Regions from separate parts of the Arthrobacter sp. RT-1 genome, predicted to be linked through region 1. Evidence: riboswitches for the same ligand, from Rfam matches in the RefSeq annotation. Region 1 holds a riboswitch; each other region holds the start of a gene.
What was found. A riboswitch is a leader RNA that binds a small molecule or an ion and turns the genes downstream of it on or off. The one in region 1 is predicted to bind thiamine pyrophosphate.
Positions count from the first base shown of each region.

Region 2: it holds a riboswitch for thiamine pyrophosphate, as region 1 does, so the genes downstream of both, thiC (phosphomethylpyrimidine synthase ThiC) here and DXK94_RS01705 (ECF transporter S component) in region 1, are expected to answer to the same signal.
Region 3: it holds a riboswitch for thiamine pyrophosphate, as region 1 does, so the genes downstream of both, thiO (glycine oxidase ThiO) here and DXK94_RS01705 (ECF transporter S component) in region 1, are expected to answer to the same signal.
Region 4: it holds a riboswitch for thiamine pyrophosphate, as region 1 does, so the genes downstream of both, thiD (bifunctional hydroxymethylpyrimidine kinase/phosphomethylpyrimidine kinase) here and DXK94_RS01705 (ECF transporter S component) in region 1, are expected to answer to the same signal.

Region 1 is NZ_QRGQ01000002.1:69,546-74,040, forward strand. It holds gene DXK94_RS01695 (hypothetical protein) at 19-225, opposite strand; gene DXK94_RS01700 (heme-degrading domain-containing protein) at 222-773, opposite strand; TPP riboswitch at 860-999, shown strand; gene DXK94_RS01705 (ECF transporter S component) at 1,057-1,680, shown strand; gene DXK94_RS01710 (ABC transporter ATP-binding protein) at 1,680-3,233, shown strand; gene DXK94_RS01715 (energy-coupling factor transporter transmembrane protein EcfT) at 3,230-4,030, shown strand; gene DXK94_RS01720 (hypothetical protein) at 4,027-4,495, opposite strand, start outside.
Region 2 is NZ_QRGQ01000019.1:13,540-18,034, forward strand. It holds gene DXK94_RS14770 (VOC family protein) at 1-98, opposite strand, end outside; gene DXK94_RS14775 (amidohydrolase family protein) at 202-1,284, opposite strand; TPP riboswitch at 1,361-1,468, shown strand; gene thiC (phosphomethylpyrimidine synthase ThiC) at 1,463-3,298, shown strand; gene DXK94_RS14785 (alpha/beta fold hydrolase) at 3,370-4,104, opposite strand; gene ffh (signal recognition particle protein) at 4,206-4,495, opposite strand, start outside.
Region 3 is NZ_QRGQ01000012.1:166,651-171,145, forward strand. It holds gene DXK94_RS11870 (thiazole synthase) at 1-538, opposite strand, end outside; gene thiS (sulfur carrier protein ThiS) at 543-779, opposite strand; gene thiO (glycine oxidase ThiO) at 776-2,113, opposite strand; TPP riboswitch at 2,106-2,224, opposite strand; gene thiE (thiamine phosphate synthase) at 2,252-2,986, shown strand; gene DXK94_RS11890 (RNB domain-containing ribonuclease) at 3,065-4,495, shown strand, end outside.
Region 4 is NZ_QRGQ01000024.1:268,666-273,160, forward strand. It holds gene DXK94_RS16945 (Rne/Rng family ribonuclease) at 1-1,195, shown strand, start outside; TPP riboswitch at 1,347-1,444, shown strand; gene thiD (bifunctional hydroxymethylpyrimidine kinase/phosphomethylpyrimidine kinase) at 1,434-2,972, shown strand; gene rplU (50S ribosomal protein L21) at 3,271-3,579, shown strand; gene rpmA (50S ribosomal protein L27) at 3,641-3,904, shown strand; gene obgE (GTPase ObgE) at 4,022-4,495, shown strand, end outside.

The DNA.
Region 1 (4,495 bases):
CCCCGTTCCGGCCTTTTCTTACGCCGGACCGGTCCAGGTGTAGGGGTTGGGGTGCTGCCCGCCGCTGCGGCCCTGCTCGTACCCCTGTTGCCAGGCCTTGCCGACGGCGGACACCAGTTCGGCCAGCAGCGGATAGTAGGGATGGTCCGGGCCGATGAAGATCATCTCGTCCTCGGCTTTGTCCAGTGCCGCCCGGACGGCATTGTCAGCGGCCCTGCCGGTCATGCCGGGCCGTCTGCCCCTGCCGGGCGCAGCACCTCACGCATGGCCTCCACCACCAGGTCATGGTCCTGCATCTGCGGGAGCCCGGAAACGGTGACGGTGGCCACCGCGCCCACACCGGAGACATAGACCGGGAAGGACCCGCCGTGCGCGGCGTACAGGGTTTGGTCGAACCAGCCCTGGTCCTCGATCCGGCCGCCCCGGAGCCGGCCGCGAAGCCCCACCAGCAGCGAGGGAACCTCATACCGGGCGGCGGTGCGCTGCTTCGCCCGGATCCAGTGTTCGTTGTCCGGGGTGGCGCCGGGCAGGGCCACATGGAACAGGACCTGATCGCCCTTGGTGATGTCGATCGCGATGGGCAGGCCACGCTCCTTCCCCAGTTCCACAAGGAGAAGTCCAAGGTTCAGCGAGTCGTCCAGGGAGAAGCCGGGGAACTGGAGCTCATGGATCTCCCCCTCGATGCGGCCGATGAGGGCCTGCAGCGATCCTTCCGGCTGCGCGGCGTCAGAGTCCGGATCGAAGTCGGTCACATGCGGCTGATTAGCAGTCATGGCCCACAATCTACCCCTGTCCCGGTGTAAACTGGACTCCGCCCAGCAGGGCAGTTCTACCCAAGCATCATTCCATTCAGAGCATTACCTAACGACAGGGGAGCGCCGCCGTCGGGCACTGGCCAAAGGCCGGGAACCGGAGGTGGGCGCTGAGAGTGCGGACAGCCGCAGACCCTCGAACCTGATCCGGTTAGTACCGGCGCAAGGGAGTCGAGTTCTCGAAGTCCGGCAACGGCAGTAGCCGCTTGCCGTGCTTTCCCCTCCTGTTTCCCAGGAGGATCACATGAGCACTGCAGCAATCAAGAAGACCACCAGCAAGTCCTGGCGCGTCGTGGACATCGTGGTGGCAGCCCTGATCGCCATCGCCGGCGGCGTCATCTTCTGGGCCTGGTCCCAGGGTGCGGCCGCGGTTTCCGCGCCGATGAACGCCGTTTACCCGCCCCTGACCGGCCTGATCGCCGGCGGCTGGATGATCCCGGCGGTGCTGGGCATGCTCATCATCCGCAAGCCCGGCGCGGCATTGTTCTGCGAAACCGTCGCGGCCACCGGTGAGCTCCTGATGGGATCGCAGTATGGCGCCTCCGTGCTGTTCTCCGGCTTCGTCCAGGGCCTCGGCGCGGAGATCATCTTCGCCATCTTCGTGTACAAAAAGTTCAACCTGCCCGTTTCCCTGCTGGCCGGCGCGGCGGCGGGCCTCTTCTGCGGCCTGAATGACTCCTTCGCGCCGTGGGGCTGGAACATCGCCTACTCGGGCGGCGACAAGCTGGCCTACATCATCTTCACCGCGATTTCCGGAGCGGTCATCGCCGGTGCATTGTCCTGGATCGCCACCCGGGGACTGGCGAAGACCGGGGTGCTGAGCTCCTTCGCCTCGCGCAGGGCCGCCACGGAGCCCGTCCTCTCCTGATGCAGGCACCTTCGCACCAGGCCGGGCCCGGAGCTGTGCGGCCGGCGGCCGTCACGGCCCGCGGCTGGGGGTGGCGGCATGCCGGCCGCCCCAAGCCCGCGGTCCACGGCCTTGACCTCGACATCGCGCCGGGGGAGCGGGTGCTCCTGCTCGGCCCTTCCGGTGCCGGCAAATCCACCCTCCTGCATGCCCTTGCCGGGGTTCTGGGCGACGCGAACGACGACGGCGAGGCGGGCGATTCGGACGAGTCAGGTTCGCTGCTCGTCGACGGCGCGTCCCCCCGCGGGCAGCGCGGCCATGCCGGGCTGATGCAGCAGGACCCCGAAACACAGGTGGTCCTCTCCCGCGTGGGCGACGACGTCGCCTTCGGCGCCGAAAACCTTGCCGTGCCCCGTGATGCCATCTGGACCCGCGTGCACGAGGCGCTTGACGACGTCGGCCTGTCCCACCTGCCGCTGGACCATCCGACGTCGGCCCTGTCCGGCGGCCAAAAGCAGCGCCTCGCGCTGGCGGGCATCCTTGCGATGCGGCCCGGGCTGATCCTTTTGGATGAGCCCACCGCCAACCTGGACCCGGCGGGTGTGCTGGAGGTCCGCGACGCCGTGGCCCGGTGCCTGGACAAGACCGGCGCAACGCTGGTGGTGGTGGAGCACCGGGTGTCGGTCTGGAAGGACCTGGTGGACCGGATTGTGGTCCTGCAGCCCGGCTCGGCCTCTGATCCTGCGGTACTGCTGGACGGCCCTCCGGACCAGGTGCTGAGTGACGCGCGGACCATGCTGATGGCCGCCGGGGTATGGGTGCCCGGTTATGTGCCCGCCACCCGTGCCCGTGCTGCCGTGCCGGCCGCGGGGACGGGAAATCTCCTGCTCGCCGCCGAAAAGCTGGCAGTGTCCCGGGAACGTCCGCGCCGCAGCGGGTTCCGCAGGATCCCGCCAGTCCCGGTGCAGGAAGACATCACCGCGCAGGTGCGGGCCGGCCGGGCGCTGGCAGTGGTGGGCTCCAACGGTGCGGGAAAATCCACGTTCGCCCTGACCCTCGCGGGGCTCCTGGAGCCGGTTGCCGGCAAGGTTTCCGCCACCACCGACTTGAGCCGGGGAGCCGGAATCGACCCCTACAAGTGGAAAGCCGAGCAGCTGATCGAGCGGGTGGGGACGGTGTTCCAGGAACCCGAGCACCAGTTCGTTACCGGCAATGTGCTCGATGAACTGCTGTTCGGGCCCCGGCACCTGGGGCACGGCGAGGATCGCGTTGACGAACTGCTGGAACGGCTGCGGCTCACCGCGCTGGTGGACGCCAACCCGTACACACTTTCCGGCGGGGAGAAGCGGCGGCTCTCCGTGGCTACGGTCCTTGCAGCGAGCCCGCAGGTCCTGGTGCTGGACGAGCCGACGTTCGGCCAGGACGCCAACACGTGGGCGGAACTGGCGTCCTTCCTCTCCGAACTCCTGGACGCGGGCACCGCAGTGGTGACGGTGACCCACGATGCCGAGTTCACCGCCGCGCTGGGCGGGACGGAGTTGCGGATGGCTGCAGCGGAACGGGTGGCACCATGAGGCAGCAGCTGAACCTGCGTGGCAACCATGCCCTCCTCACCCGTGCCAATCCGCTCAGCAAAGTGGCCGCCGTCGTCCTCATCACGGTGGTGCTGGCACTGTCCATCGACTGGGTCTCGGCCTCGGTGGCGCTGTTTTTTGAGTTCCTGCTGTTTCCGCTTGCCGGCCTGACCCTGACGCTGCTGTGGCAGCGTGGCTGGCCGCTCATTCTCGCCGCTGCCGTGGGCGGCTGGAGCACCTCCATCCTTGCCGCGGACAGCGGACGGACCCTGATCGACGTCGGCATCTGGACCATGAGCGAGGGTTCCCTGGAGACGGGAATCGGGTTCATGCTGCGGGGCCTGGCCATTGCCCTGCCGGCGGTGCTGCTCATGAGCTGCACGGATCCAACCGACCTCGCGGATGCACTGGCGCAGAAGGCCCGGTTGCCCCACCGTTTTGTGCTGGGCACGCTGGCCGCGATGCGGCTGGTGGGCCTGATGGCTGAGGAATGGCAGACCATCGGCATGGCGCGCCGGGCGCGGGGCGTGGGCTCGCGGGGCACAATTGTGCAGCGCGTGAAAGCGACGCTGGGGCAGAGCTTCGGCCTCCTGGTGCAGGCGATCCGTCGCGCGTCAAGGCTGGCTGTCACCATGGAAGCGCGGGGCTTCGGCGGCGGAAGCCGGACGTGGGCCCGCAAGTCCACCTACAGTCTCCTGGACGCCTGGGTGCTGGCGGGAGGCCTGCTCGTGGCGGGCCTGGCCGTTGCCGCGGCTCTCTCTGCGGGAACGTGGAACATGGTGTGGCTGGGAAGCTAGGGTTCCTGCTTGCAGGGATGGTTGTAGTCGAAGCCCCGCGCCACGAACTGCGTCAGGACCACCGTGCCGCCGCCCGTTAGCGGAGCCTTTGAGCAAGCGCCTGCCGCCCGGTAGGCGTTGCGGGAGCCCGCCAGCCAGCTCGGCAGCGGGTAGAGGTTGCTGGAGCTGCTGACGCTGCCCACGATCCGGCCCCACTGCAATCCGGTGGAGTAGAGGCCCACGCCTTCCACCCCAATGCTGTGGAAGAAGTCCGTCATGCCTTCCAGGACAGCCCGGTTGGCGTCCTTGTCGCTGGACCAGGTGTTTTCAGTCTCCACGTCCAGCCACCAGACATAGTCCGCCGGGTTGCTGATTCCGCGGATGTAGGCGTCGTCGTAGGCTTTGGCATAGCCGTACATGTAGGCGCAGGCCGTGCCGTAGTCCCCTTCTTCGCAGGGTCCGTAGGGGTTGTGGACGTGCCGCCCG
Region 2 (4,495 bases), on a different contig from region 1:
TAATCGGTCATGACCTTCATGTCGCCGACCTTGAGCATGACGGTGCCCATGGTGAGGTCGGCAGGAAGAAGATCCTGGCTGGTGGCTTCTGCAGTCATTGAACGCTCCCTGTGCTGGCGGCCGTCGGGATGGGGCGGCCTGTCACAGTTAAAATTACTTGAAGCTTCAATTTATTCCAAGTGCTTCGGCCCGGAAATGTGCTCAGCGGATGATGCGGCCTCCCAGCACCACATGGGCGAGTTGGCTGACCGTCCGGGGTACCGTCAGCGGATCCTCGCTGCAGAGGACGACGTCGGCGCGCGCCCCTTCGTGGAGGCCGTCCGCACCGAGCCACTTGCGGGCTGACCAGCAGGCTGCGTCCAGTGCAGCGGCCATGGGCAGTCCGGCCTCATGCAGGGCCAAAATCTCGTCCGCGATTCTTCCGTGGTTGATGACGCTGCCGGCGTCCGTGCCGGCGAAGATCCTCACGCCGGCCCCGTAAGCTTCCGCCACCCGCTCCATCCGCCGCTCCCACAGCGCCAGCATGTGGTCCGCGTACCGCGGAAACTTGGGCCGGGCCTGGGCGGCGATGTCCGGGAACGTCGCGATGTTGATGAGTGTGGGGACGATCGGCACTCCCTGTTCGGCGAACCGGGGAAGATGCCGGGGCAGGAGTCCGGTGGCATGCTCAATGCAGTCGATGCCGGCGTCCAGCATCTGGTCCAGGGTGTCCTCAGCGAAGCAGTGGGCGGTGACCCGGGCGCCTTCGTCATGCGCCGCCTGTACCGCGTCCCGCACGACGGCGGAGGGAAAGGACGGCGCCAGGTCGCCAATGCCGCGGTCGATCCAGTCCCCCACGAGCTTGACCCAGCCGTCGCCGTCGCGTGCCTGCTTGCGCACGGCTTCCACAAGGCCTTCCGGTTCCACCTCGTCGGCGAAACCGCGAAGATATCGGCGGGTCCGGGCAACGTGCCGTCCAGCGCGGATCAGCACCGGGAAGTCCCGGCCGCCCTGCATCCAGCGGGTGTCGGCCGGGGAGCCGGCATCCCTGACCAGCATGGTGCCGGCCGCCAGGTCTGCCCGGGCCTGGTCTTCGGCGGCAGCAGCGTCCACCGGGCCGCCGGGTCCGAGCCCGATGTGGCAGTGGGCATCCACGAAACCTGGCAGGACCCAGCCCTCCAGCACCTTGTCCGGCACCTGCTGCGGGCGTGTGAAGGTCAACAGCCCGTCAATGGACCACAGGCCCCGCCGCTCGCTGTCCGGCCCGGCAAGCACCGGGCCGCTGAATTCGATGATCTCCGGCATTGGACTCCTTTTCCCGCCAGTCAGGCTAGCACCGGCCATGTGACAAGCCCCTCCCGGAAGGCTGTGGTAGCTTTCTTCCTGACCACACGGGTGCCCCTGCAGGGGCTGAGATCGGGCTGACGCAGCCTGCGACCGTTGAACCTGTCCGGGTAATGCCGGCGAAGGAAGTGAGTATTCCTTGAATACACCCAATGAACAGTTGAACCCTGCCCTGAATCAGTCCCGCGAAGGCGTGTCCAGTGGGGCGGCGGAGGCCCAGGTCACCCAGTCCCTGACGTCGCATTCGCTTGCGTTCATCGAAGACGCAGAGTCGGGAATCCGGGTACCCGTAACGGAAATTGCCCTGGAGCCTTCCCCCAACGGGGAACCGAACGGGCCCTTCCGGACCTACCGGACGGCCGGACCGGGCAGCGATCCGGTTCGCGGCCTCAGCCCCTTCCGGTCCGAATGGATCGTGGCGCGGGGCGACACCGAAGCGTACGGCGGCAGGGAGCGGAACCTGCTCGACGACGGCCGCTCGGCTGTCCGCCGCGGCGCAGCCTCCGCCGAGTGGCAGGGGGCCCAGCCGGTGCCCCGCCGCGCCGTCGAGGGCAAGACGGTAACGCAGATGCACTACGCCAGGCAGGGCATCATCACCCCCGAGATGCGCTTCGTGGCGCTGCGCGAGAACTGCGACGTTGAGCTGGTCCGCAGTGAAATCGCGGCCGGCCGGGCCATCATTCCCAACAACATCAACCATCCCGAGTCAGAGCCGATGATCATCGGTAAGGCCTTCCTGGTCAAGATCAATGCCAATATCGGCAATTCGGCAGTCACCAGTTCCATTGCCGAGGAAGTGGACAAGCTGCAGTGGGCCACCCAGTGGGGGGCCGACACCGTGATGGACCTGTCCACCGGCGATGACATCCACACCACCCGGGAGTGGATCATCCGCAACTCCCCGGTCCCGATCGGCACCGTGCCCATCTACCAGGCATTGGAGAAGGTCAACGGGGAAGCCAATGCGCTGACCTGGGAGACTTTCCGCGACACCGTGATCGAGCAGTGCGAGCAGGGTGTGGACTACATGACCGTGCATGCCGGCGTCCTGCTCCGGTATGTTCCGCTGACCGCCAACCGGGTCACGGGCATCGTCTCGCGCGGAGGCTCCATCATGGCAGGCTGGTGCCTGGCCCACCACCAGGAAAACTTCCTGTACACGCACTTCGACGAGCTGTGTGAAATCTTCGCCAGGTACGACGTCGCGTTTTCCCTCGGCGACGGTCTGCGGCCGGGAGCTACGGCGGATGCCAATGACGCCGCGCAGTTCGCGGAGCTGGACACGCTGGCCGAGCTCACCCAGCGGGCCTGGAAATACGACGTGCAGGTGATGGTGGAGGGCCCGGGGCACATTCCGTTCCACCTGGTCCGGGAAAACGTCGAACGGCAGCAGGAACTCTGCAAGGGGGCACCGTTCTACACACTCGGGCCGCTGGTCACTGACGTGGCTCCCGGTTATGACCACATCACGTCAGCGATCGGTGCCACGGAAATCGCCCGGTACGGCACGGCCATGCTGTGCTACGTCACACCGAAGGAACACCTGGGCCTGCCCAACAAGGACGACGTAAAAACCGGTGTCATCACGTACAAGATCGCCGCCCACGCCGCCGACCTTGCCAAGGGCCACCCGGGGGCGCACGAGCGGGATGACGCGCTGTCCAAGGCACGCTTCGAGTTCCGCTGGCGGGACCAGTTCGCGCTGTCCATGGACCCGGTGACGGCCGAGGCCTTCCACGACGAGACGCTCCCCGCGGAACCGGCCAAGACTGCCCACTTCTGCTCGATGTGCGGGCCAAAGTTCTGCTCCATGCGGATCAGCCAGGACATCCGGGACGAATACGGGTCCGCCGAGGCGCAGGCGGCCCTGGCCGAGGCGGCCTCAGGCATGCGCGCGAAGAGCCGGGAGTTCATGGCCGCCGGGGCCAAGGTGTACCTGCCGGAGCTGAACGTTCCGGCAGCGGGACGTAGCTGACTCCCGTCGAGTTTCCCGTCCGGCCGGCAATTGGGGGCCGGCCGGACGGGAAGGCTGCGTGCTGGCCGGGGTCAGGAGGCCCTGGCAGGCTCGGTCCTGCTGACCTCGCTGATGAAGGAGCGGATGGCGCGGTCGCCGTCCCGTGACTCGTGGGGCCGGTGGCCCCCGGCAGCAACGCGGTGCAGGGCGCCCGTCTCACGGAGGTAACCGGCGATCTCCTCATAGAGGGGCTCCCATCCCCCGGTCAGGACCAGGGTGGGGACACCCGGAACGATGTGCAGCGGTGCCTCCCACGACGGTGACTGCAGCCGCAGCCGCCTGGCCGAGCGCTTCTCCTCGGCAGTGACCGGCTCCTGAAGGTCCGTGGCATAGACCCGCCGGACGAACTCCCGCTGGAAATCCTCGTCGCTGAGTTGGCGGCGGACGTCGAACAACGGCTGCATGAGGCGGATATGGGCCGCTGTGGCCGGCAGTTCCGCGGTAAGGGAGAGGCACGCCGGCTCCACGAGGGTCAGCGAATAGACGAGGTCGGGCCGTTCGACGGCGGCCATCATGGCGGCGATGGCCCCTTGTGCATGAGCCACGATGTGTCCGCCCGCGGCACCGCGGCCGTCGTCCGCCAGGGACCGCAGCACGATGGCCGTGTCCTCGGCGAAGGAGGACTCCACGGGTTCGGCGACGGGATCGTACCCGTGGCGGCGCAGGAACAGTGCGTCGTAGGACAGCGCCATACCGTGTTGGCGCGGCCAGGCCGCGGCGCCGAAACTTCCGGCGCCGTGCACGAACACTACCCTCTGCTTGAACATGACCCAACCCTATTCCACGGCACCGGCAACCCCTGCAAACGGCAGCAGGTGTCGTTTTGAGCCCTCAAAACGACACCTGCTGCTACCTGGTCGGGATGCTGTTACTTGCCGAGGAACTTGTCGAAGCCCTTGGGCAGGTTCAGCTGGGACGGATCGAAGTCGCCCCCCTGCTGGCCGAAGGCCGCGCCGGTGGGCAGGGCCTTGGCTGCATTGGCACGGCGTGCTTCAGCGTCCTTGCGCTCCTGGGCGGCCTTTGCCGGGTTGCCCGACTTTGCCTTCTTCTTCGGTGCGTTCTTGGCGTTCTTCCGGGCTCCGCCGCCCGCCCCGGGCATTCCGGGCATCCCGGGCATGCCCGGCATGCCGCCCTGGGCCATCTTCTTCATCATCTTCT
Region 3 (4,495 bases), on a different contig from region 1:
TTAGGATCCCCAGGCCCGTGCCGATGGGTGATCCCAGGGGCATGACCGCGGTGGCTCCCAGGTTTTCCAGGCGAAGCGCCAGGACCGGATCATCGTTGGTGTACGCAAACACCTTGAACCCGCGGTTGACCAGCTGTTCGGTGGCGTCCACCAGTTCCACGGCGTCCGGGAGGAGGGTGTGCTCATCGGCGATGACCTCAAGCTTCACCCAGTCGGTTTCCAGTGCCTCGCGGGCCAGTTCGGCGGTGAGGACCGCATCACGGGCCGTGAAACAGCCGGCGGTGTTGGGGAGGACCCGGATGCCGTGGTCCACGAGCAGCTGGAAAAGCGAGCCCGTTTCCGCCGTCGAATAGCGGCGCAACGCCACGGTGGTCAGCGCTGTCCCGGATGCCAGGAGCGCAGCTCCGAGGCCGTCCAGGCTTGGGGCGCCGCCGGTGCCCATGATCAGCCGAGATGCCAGGGGTACGCCGTCGATGACCAGCGTGTCGTCCATGCCGGAGGCGCCGGCCGGCGTGATGGTGGTGGTGGTTTCGGTCATGGTCTCAGCCTCCCTGCACTGCCGTGACGAGCTCGACGTCGTCACCGTCGGCGAGCGCTGTTGCGAACCATTGGCTCCGGGGTACTACCTGCGCGTTGTGCGCCACCGCCACGCCGAGTTTGCCGCCGTCGCGGGCCTGGCCGTCAGCGGCGAGGGGGCGGCCGGTGACCTGGCTGACGAGCATGGTGATGGAGGCCCCGTCAGCCACCGTATGTTGTTGTCCGTTCAGGGTGATGTTCATGCTGTCTCCTTGATGTTGAAGATGGTGGCGGCCGGTTCGCGGCCGGAAAACCGGCCCGGGTTGAAAGGTTGCCAGCGGACGTCCGCCGTGCCGTCCAGAAGGTCCCGGCAGATGGCCGCCGCTGCGGGGGCCAGGAGGACGCCGTGCCGGAAGAATCCGGTGGCAATGATCAGTCCCGCAACGTGTGCGGATTCCCCGGTTGCCGGATCGCCGGCCAGCGGCACCCGGCCCAGCAGCGGGGCGTTGTCCGGGGTGCCGGGCCGCGCCCGTGCCGTGCATTCCAGCAGCTCGAGTTCGGCGACGGCGGGCACCAGGACCTGGGCGTCGCGGAGGAGCTGGTAGACCCCGCCTGCCGATACGGCGCCCGCTGTAGCGCGGGCACCGGCCGCCGGTGCGTTATGTGTCGCGGCAAGGGCGTCCTCACGCTGGGTGGCTCCGATCACTACCGTCCCGTCCTGCCGCGGGACGATATACACGGGGACGCCGTGGACCAGCCCGCGGACGGTTGAGGTTACGAGCGGCTGGAGCTGCCGGGGCACTGCCAGGCGCAGGATATCCCCATACACCGGCCGCAGCGCGAGCTGCAGGCCGTCGGGCAGGCCCGCCAGGGCTGCGGCATCCAGGCCGTTGGCAACGATCGTTTCGCGGGCCAGGACCGTGCCGCCGCCTGCGAGCAGGGCCCCGGCCACTGCCCCGTCCGCCCAGACCAGCCCGGCGGCCCGGTCCGGCACGGCGTAGCCGTCGATGGCCCCCGCCACGTCTGTTCCATTACTTTCGACGGCGGAGCCATGCGCGGCGAGCGCGCGCCGCAGGCAGGACACCAGGCGCCGGGGATCCACCTGGTGGTCCGCGGGAGTGTCCAGTGCGCAGGCGATGGCAGGGCTGAGCAGCGGTTCCCGGCGTCGGGCCTCCCTGACAGTCAACGGCTCCACGGACAGGCCGCTGGCCTGCTGCACCCCGCGCAAATCCATCAGGGCGCGGCGGTCGGCAGCATCGGCACCCACGGCGAGCGTCGGCGTCGTGAGGTACCCGGGACTTTCGCCGGAAGCGGCGGCCAGTTCCGCGGCAAAGCCCGGCCACCGGGCGGAGGAGGCAAGCATGAGCTCCAGGAGGTCCTCCTCCTGATAGTGCAGCTCGCTCACCGGGGCCAGCATTCCGGCGGCCGCCCAGCTGGCCCCGGCTCCGGGCGCGTCATCGATCAGCACGACAGACCGGCCGGAACGCCTCGCCTCCCAGGCGATGGCATGCCCAACCACTCCGCCGCCGATAACGGCCACGTCGGCACGGATGGTGCCGGAGGGAGCCCCGGGCGGGACAACGTTTGGGGTGCTCATGTGTCTCCTTCCCTACGCCGGCATTAACCGGATCAGGTCAAGCGGTCGGCTCTGACGCCCTCTCAGCCCGGCGCTTTATGACAGCTGCCGCGGGCTCCCGCAGTACGAGGCCAGTGTAGAGGAACTAGGCTTGCAGCCATGAATGTGTCCCAGTCCCCTGCCCCCGCTGCCGCAGTCCCCGCCGCCGATGCCTTTACCCATGCCGAAGGTACTGCCGGCCTGAACAGCGCCCGCCTTTACCTCTGCACGGATGCCCGCCGGGACCGCGGGGACTTCGGGCAGTTCGTGGATGCTGCCTTTGCCGGCGGCGTGGACATCATCCAGTTGCGGGACAAGGCCATCGAGGCGGCCGAGGAGCTGGAGCTGCTGGCGGTTTTGAAGGAAGCGGCGCAGCGCCATGGCCGGCTGTGGGCTGTGAATGACCGGGCGGACATCGCCGTGTTGTCCGGTGCGCCGGTGTTCCACATCGGTCAGAAGGACCTTCCGTTGGATGCAGCCCGCACCCTGCTCAACGGCAACGCCGCCATCGGGCTCTCCAGCCATGCCCCGGGGCAGGTGGACGCCGCCCTCGCTGCCGCAGCCGGACCGTCCGCGCTTGACTACTTCTGCGTCGGACCGGTCTGGGCCACGCCCACCAAACCCGGCAGGGCCGCCGTCGGGCTGGACCTGGTGAAGTACGCCGCCGAAGCCTCAGCCGAGGCCGGGAGCGGGGTGCCCTGGTTTGCCATCGGCGGCATCGACCACTCCAATGTGGACCAGGTTGTGGAAGCAGGAGCGAGCCGGATCGTTGTGGTGCGTGCCATCACGGAAGCCGATGACCCTGCCGCCGCTGCCGCCGCCCTTCTCGCTGCCTTGGACGGGGCCACACCCTAAAGCCGCCGCAACACGGCGCAGCCCCGTGCGGCGTCAGTGCCATGCAAAATCGGGGTTCTTCGGGCTAGGCTGATTTTCGTGTCACATCATCGGCTGGCTCCCAACGTCCACGAACACAACAATGCCCTCGAGGAAGCCCTGGGTGCCCTGCGGACCGAACTGGAACTGCCCGGCCCATACCCCCTACACGCAGTCAGGGATGCCGAAGCGGCCGTCGCGGCCTTGCAGCTGCCGGCCTATGACCTCACCGGGGTCGGGTTCATCACCATCGATCCGGCATCGTCCACGGATTTGGACCAGGCCCTGTTCATCGAGGCCGACGGCGATGGGTACCACGTGCTGTACGCCATCGCCGATGTTCCCTCCTTCGTGACGCCCGGCGGGCCCCTGGACGCCGAAACACGGCGCCGCGGCCAGACCTTTTATGCCCCTGACGGCCGGATTCCGCTGCATCCGGAGGTCATCAGCGAGGGAGCCGGGAGCCTGCTGCCGGGGCAGGACTGTTCCGCCTTCGTCTGGGATTTCCGGCTGGACAGCGCCGCCGAAGTCACCTCCGTCGCCGTGAAGCGGGCCCGCATGCGCAGCCGGGCAAAGCTCAGCTACAAGGGGGCGCAGGCTGAACTGGATTCGGGCAGCGCATCCCCTGTCCTCCAGCTGCTCAAAGAGGTCGGCCTCAAGCGCGTAGAGCTGGAACGCGCCCGCGAAGGTGCCAGCCTGAACATGCCGGAACAGGAGATCGTCCAGCTTCCCGACGGCGGCTACCGCATCGCCGCCGCCCCGCAGCTTCCCGTGGAGGACTGGAACGCGCAGATTTCGCTGATGACGGGCATGGCCGCCGCGCAGCTCATGCTGGCGGGCAGGGTGGGTATCCTGCGCACCATGCCCGCGCCTGACGAGCGCTCCCTCAATCACTTCCGCCTGCAGACCGAAGTGCTGGGCAAACCATGGGACGGGGAGGTCAGCTACGGCGAATACCTGCGCACCCTGGATCCCACCGATCCCCGGCAGCTGGCCATCATGCATTCGGCGGGAATGCTGTTCAGGGGCGCCTCCTACACCGCCTTTGACGGTGTGGTCCCGGAAGACGCGGTGCAGTCCGCCATCGGTGCCGCCTACGCCCACACCACCGCCCCGCTGCGCCGGCTGGTGGACCGCTTCGTGCTGGTGATCTGCGAGGCCCTGAGCAACGGCGGCAACGTTCCGGCGTGGGCGAGGGAGGCGCTGCCGTCACTGCCGGAAATCATGGCAGGCTCCGACCAGCTGGCGTCCCGGATGGAGCGCATGGCCCTGGACACCGTGGAGGCGGCGCTGCTGGTCAACCACATCGGCCAGGAATTCGACGCAATCGTCATCTCCGGGTCCAAGCCGCAAAACGGCAACGGAAAAAACGGGAACGGCAGGAACGGGAACGGCAGGAACGGGAACGGCAACGGCGGTTCCGGAATCATCCAGGTGTCCGAGCCCGCGGTGACCGCCCGCTGCGCCGGCGAACTGGAGTCCGGCACCAAG
Region 4 (4,495 bases), on a different contig from region 1:
GCAGCTCCGGCTGCGCGACATCGGCGGCATCATCGTCATCGACTTCATCGACATGGTGCTGGAGTCCAACCGGGACCTGGTGCTGCGCCGGCTGGTGGAGTGCCTGGGCCGTGACCGTACCAAGCACCAGGTTGCCGAGGTCACCTCGCTGGGCCTGGTCCAGATGACGCGCAAGCGCATGGGTACCGGGCTCCTGGAGGTCTTCGGTGAGCAGTGTGAGGCGTGCGCCGGGCGCGGCGTGGTCACCCACGACGATCCCGTGGAGCACCGCCGCGCCAACATCGTTGCCGCCGAGCACCACGTGCAGCGTGCCGACAGCCGGCCTGAAGCCCGTGCTGAAGGACACCGCAACGAAGGCCAGCGGACCGACAGCACCCAGCCCGGTGTCCGTCCCGACCGCAAGCGGCGGCGCGGACGCGGCGGCCAGCAGCCTGACGTTGCCCCGGCGGCCGCGGCCGTACACGTGCACACGGTCCATCCGGACCCGTCAGACGCCGAACGCCACGCCAAGGCGGAAGCAACCCGGCTGGCCCTCGCCAACATCGCTGCAGCAGCCCACGCGGCCCACCTGCACGACGATGAGGTTGCGGCTGCCCGCCAGGCACAGCCGGCCCAGCAGGCAGCGCCAGTCGAGGCGGACAAGCACGACGCCGATGCCTCCTCCCGTCCCGCCGCTGTCCTGACGTTCGGCGGCGAGAAGGTTGCCCTGCCCTTCGTCGAGCACGCGGAAGAACAGCAGCCGCAGCCTGCCCTCACCCTGGACCGGCTCGCTGAAGCCTTTGCGCACCTCGGTGAGCCCGCTCCGGCTGCCGAGGCTCCGGCAGAACAGCCGGAAGCTGCGGTTTCGGCACCGGCAGCTTCGGCACCGGCAGCTCCGGCACCGGCAGTTTCGGAACCGGCCAAGTCCGGGCAGCCGTCCGCCGCCGCAACCGTTGAAAAGGACTGGTCGGACCACACCCTGGAGCAGTCACGGCAGCGGAGGCCACGGCGCAACCGCAGCGCCAGCCGTGCCCAGGGGGCTGCCAACGAGACGTCCGTCCAGCACCACGAGAGCGTCCCGGCAGCCAGTGCAGGCCACTCGCATGCCGCGAAGGCGCCGGAACCGGCTGCCGCCTCCGGTGCGGACACTGCAGGCGCCAAGCAGGCCGAGGCTCCGATCATCCTCGGTGTGGGAGTTCCTGCTTCCGAGCTCTGACCGCAGGCAGCACAACAAAAACCCGGATGCCCGGAACCGCCCTCACGGCCGGTTCCGGGCGTCCGGCGTTAACAGTGTTTCGGCCCGGATCAGGTGCCAACAGCAGCGGCACGTCACCTTCGGTGCGGCGGCGGCAAAACGGCTAGGCTGGGGAACCGACACGGGGTGCCGCGCGAAGGGCCGGCTGAGATCCACACCCGTTGAACCTGTCCGGCTAGTACCGGCGAAGGGATGTCTCTTGTCTTCGACTCTTGCACTGCCCGCGGAAGCTCTCCAGTCCACTCCTGTCCTGCCGGATTCCGGCCGGGACCTGCCCCGTGTCCTGTCCATTGCGGGTTCGGACCCCTCCGGTGGAGCAGGCATCCAGGCGGACCTCAAAAGTATTGCCGCGCACGGCGGGTACGGCATGGCCGCCATCACAGCCCTCACCGCACAGAACACCCGCGGCGTGGAAGCTGTCCACGTCCCGCCGGCTTCCTTCCTGGCCAGCCAGCTGGACGCCATCAGTGACGACATCACCATCGACGCCGTGAAAATCGGCATGCTGGGGGACGCCGCCGTCATCGGGGCGGTCCGGGTATGGCTCGAAAAGGTGCGCCCCGCCGTCGTGGTCCTCGACCCGGTGATGGTCGCCACCAGTGGCGACCGGCTGCTGCAGGAATCAGCCGAGGCCGCGCTCCGCGACCTGCTGCCGCTCGCCCATCTCCTCACGCCCAACCTGGCCGAGCTCGCCATGCTGGTGGGCGAAAGCCTGCAGGATTCCTGGGAAGGCGCGCTCGATCAGGGGAAGCGCCTGGCGGCAGCCACCGGGACCACCGTGCTGGTGAAGGGAGGCCACCTGGCCGGGGCCGAATGCCCGGACGCGCTGGTCAACATGAACGGATTGCTGGGAGCAGAAGTCATCCAGGTGCCGGGGGAGCGGGTGGCCACCCCCAACAGTCACGGCACCGGCTGTTCGCTCTCCTCCGCAATGGCGACTGTGCAGGCGCGGCTGGGGGACTGGGAGGCATCGCTGCGGGAAGTGAAGCCCTGGCTGGCAGGCGCGTTGGAAGCCTCCGGCCGCCTGGACGTGGGAACAGGGAACGGGCCGGTCCACCATTTCCACCACCTGCGCCCCGTCCCGCCCGCCGGAGGATTCGCGGCGCGGCTGCGGGCCGAAGCCGACGAGGACCTCAAAGCGATCTACGGGCTGGACTTCATCCGTGGACTGGCCTCCGGAAGCCTCCCCGAAAAGGAGTTTGCCTACTACCTGGCCCAGGACGCCATCTACCTCAACGGCTACTCCCGGGTCCTGGCACGGGCAAGCGCCCTGGCACCCACCGAAATGGAGCAGGTGTTCTGGGCTGCCTCCGCGCGGCAGTGCCTGGAAGTGGAGTCGGAGCTGCACAGGTCCTGGCTGAGCACCCGCCCTGTCCAGGCTGAACTGGGTCCGGTCACCAAGTCCTACGTGGACCACCTGACCGCTGCATCGGCGTCGGGCAGCTATGCAGTGCTCGCGGCCGCCGTCCTTCCCTGCTTCTGGCTGTACGCGGAGGTGGGCAAAACACTCCATGCCCGGTTTGTCGCCGCGGGCGAACCGGCAGCGCACCCCTATGCTGACTGGCTCCGCACCTACGCCGACGATGAATTCGCCGAAGCAACCCGCACGGCCATCGCCATCGTGGACGGGGCCGGGCGGAACGCCTCGGATGCCGAGCGGGCGGCGATGGTCACCGCCTTCCGGCAGTCCTGCCGCCTGGAAGTGGACTTCTTCGACGCGCCGCGCCTCCACTCCTGACCGGCGGGCGGGCGCCCTGCCGGTAGGATGGTTGGGCGCGGTCCCGCCGCCGGGTTGGCCTGTGGTTCCTATCACAGCCAACGCGCCGGAACCAGCCTCATTTGCGGCCGAAGACGAAATTAGCGTAGTCTAGTTCTTCGGTGCTTACGCCAACACTTGGGTTATGACCCCTTCGGGGATAGCTCACGGATTCCCCCGGGGAATCCACGGCGTTGAGGCACAGCGGAAACCCAGCCAATTCAGAGCCGGGCACCGCACGCAAATTTAGTAATAAACGTCGAGAGAAGTGAGTTCCCAAGTGGTGTACGCGATTGTCCGCGCAGGCGGCCGCCAAGAGAAGGTTTCCGTTGGAGACTTCGTTACCCTGAACCGCGTCGCCGGTGGAGCTGGCAGCACCATTGAGCTGCCCGCGCTGCTCCTGGTAGACGGTGACAAGGTCACCTCCGCCGCTGCTGACCTGGCCAAGGTGACCGTCACGGCTGAAATCCTCCAGGACCTCCGCGGTCCTAAGATTGTCATCCAGAAGTTCAAGAACAAGACCGGTTACAAGAAGCGCCAGGGTCACCGTCAGGAACTGACCAAGGTCAAGATCACTGGCATTCAGTAACCACCGGTTACTGTTCAGGTTTTTCAGCAGATTCCCCAGAATTTAGAGGCAGGCATTTCAGATGGCACATAAAAAGGGCGCGAGCTCCACTCGCAACGGTCGTGACTCCAACGCTCAGTACCTCGGCGTCAAGCGCTTCGGCGGCCAGGTAGTTTCCGCAGGCGAGATCATCGTCCGCCAGCGTGGCACCCACTTCCACCCGGGCGCCGGCGTTGGCCGTGGCGGCGACGACACCCTGTTCGCACTGACCCCGGGAGCCGTTGAATTCGGTACCCGCCGCGGTCGTCGCGTCGTCAACATCGTTGCTGCTGCAGCTGCAGAGTAACAACAGATTCCAAAGCGGTGGAGCGGGCCTGATGGCCCGCTCCACTGTTCTTTTAACCGCATTACAATCGATTTGGCGCCTTGGGGCGTCTCGAAAAACAGCACTGAGGAGATCCACGTGGCCAGCTTTGTAGACCGGGTAGTACTGCACGTATCCGGCGGTAGCGGCGGCCACGGGTGCGTCTCCGTCCACCGCGAGAAGTTCAAGCCCCTGGGCGGTCCCGACGGCGGCAACGGCGGCAATGGCGGCGACGTCATCCTGCGCGTGGACCACCAGACCACCACCCTTCTTGACTACCACCACGCCCCCCACCGGCACGCCACCAACGGCGGCCCCGGTATGGGTGACTGGCGCGGCGGGAAGAACGGTGAGACCCTCATCCTGCCCGTGCCCGACGGCACCGTGGTCAAGTCCAAGGACGGAACGGTCCTGGCGGACCTCGTCGGCGAAGGCGCCGAATACGTCGCCGCTGCCGGCGGGATCGGCGGACTCGGCAACGCTGCCCTGTCCTCCCAGAAGCGCCGCGCCCCCGGCTTCGCCCTGCTGGGCATCGAAGGCGAATCCAGCGACATTGTCCTGGAACTGAAGTCC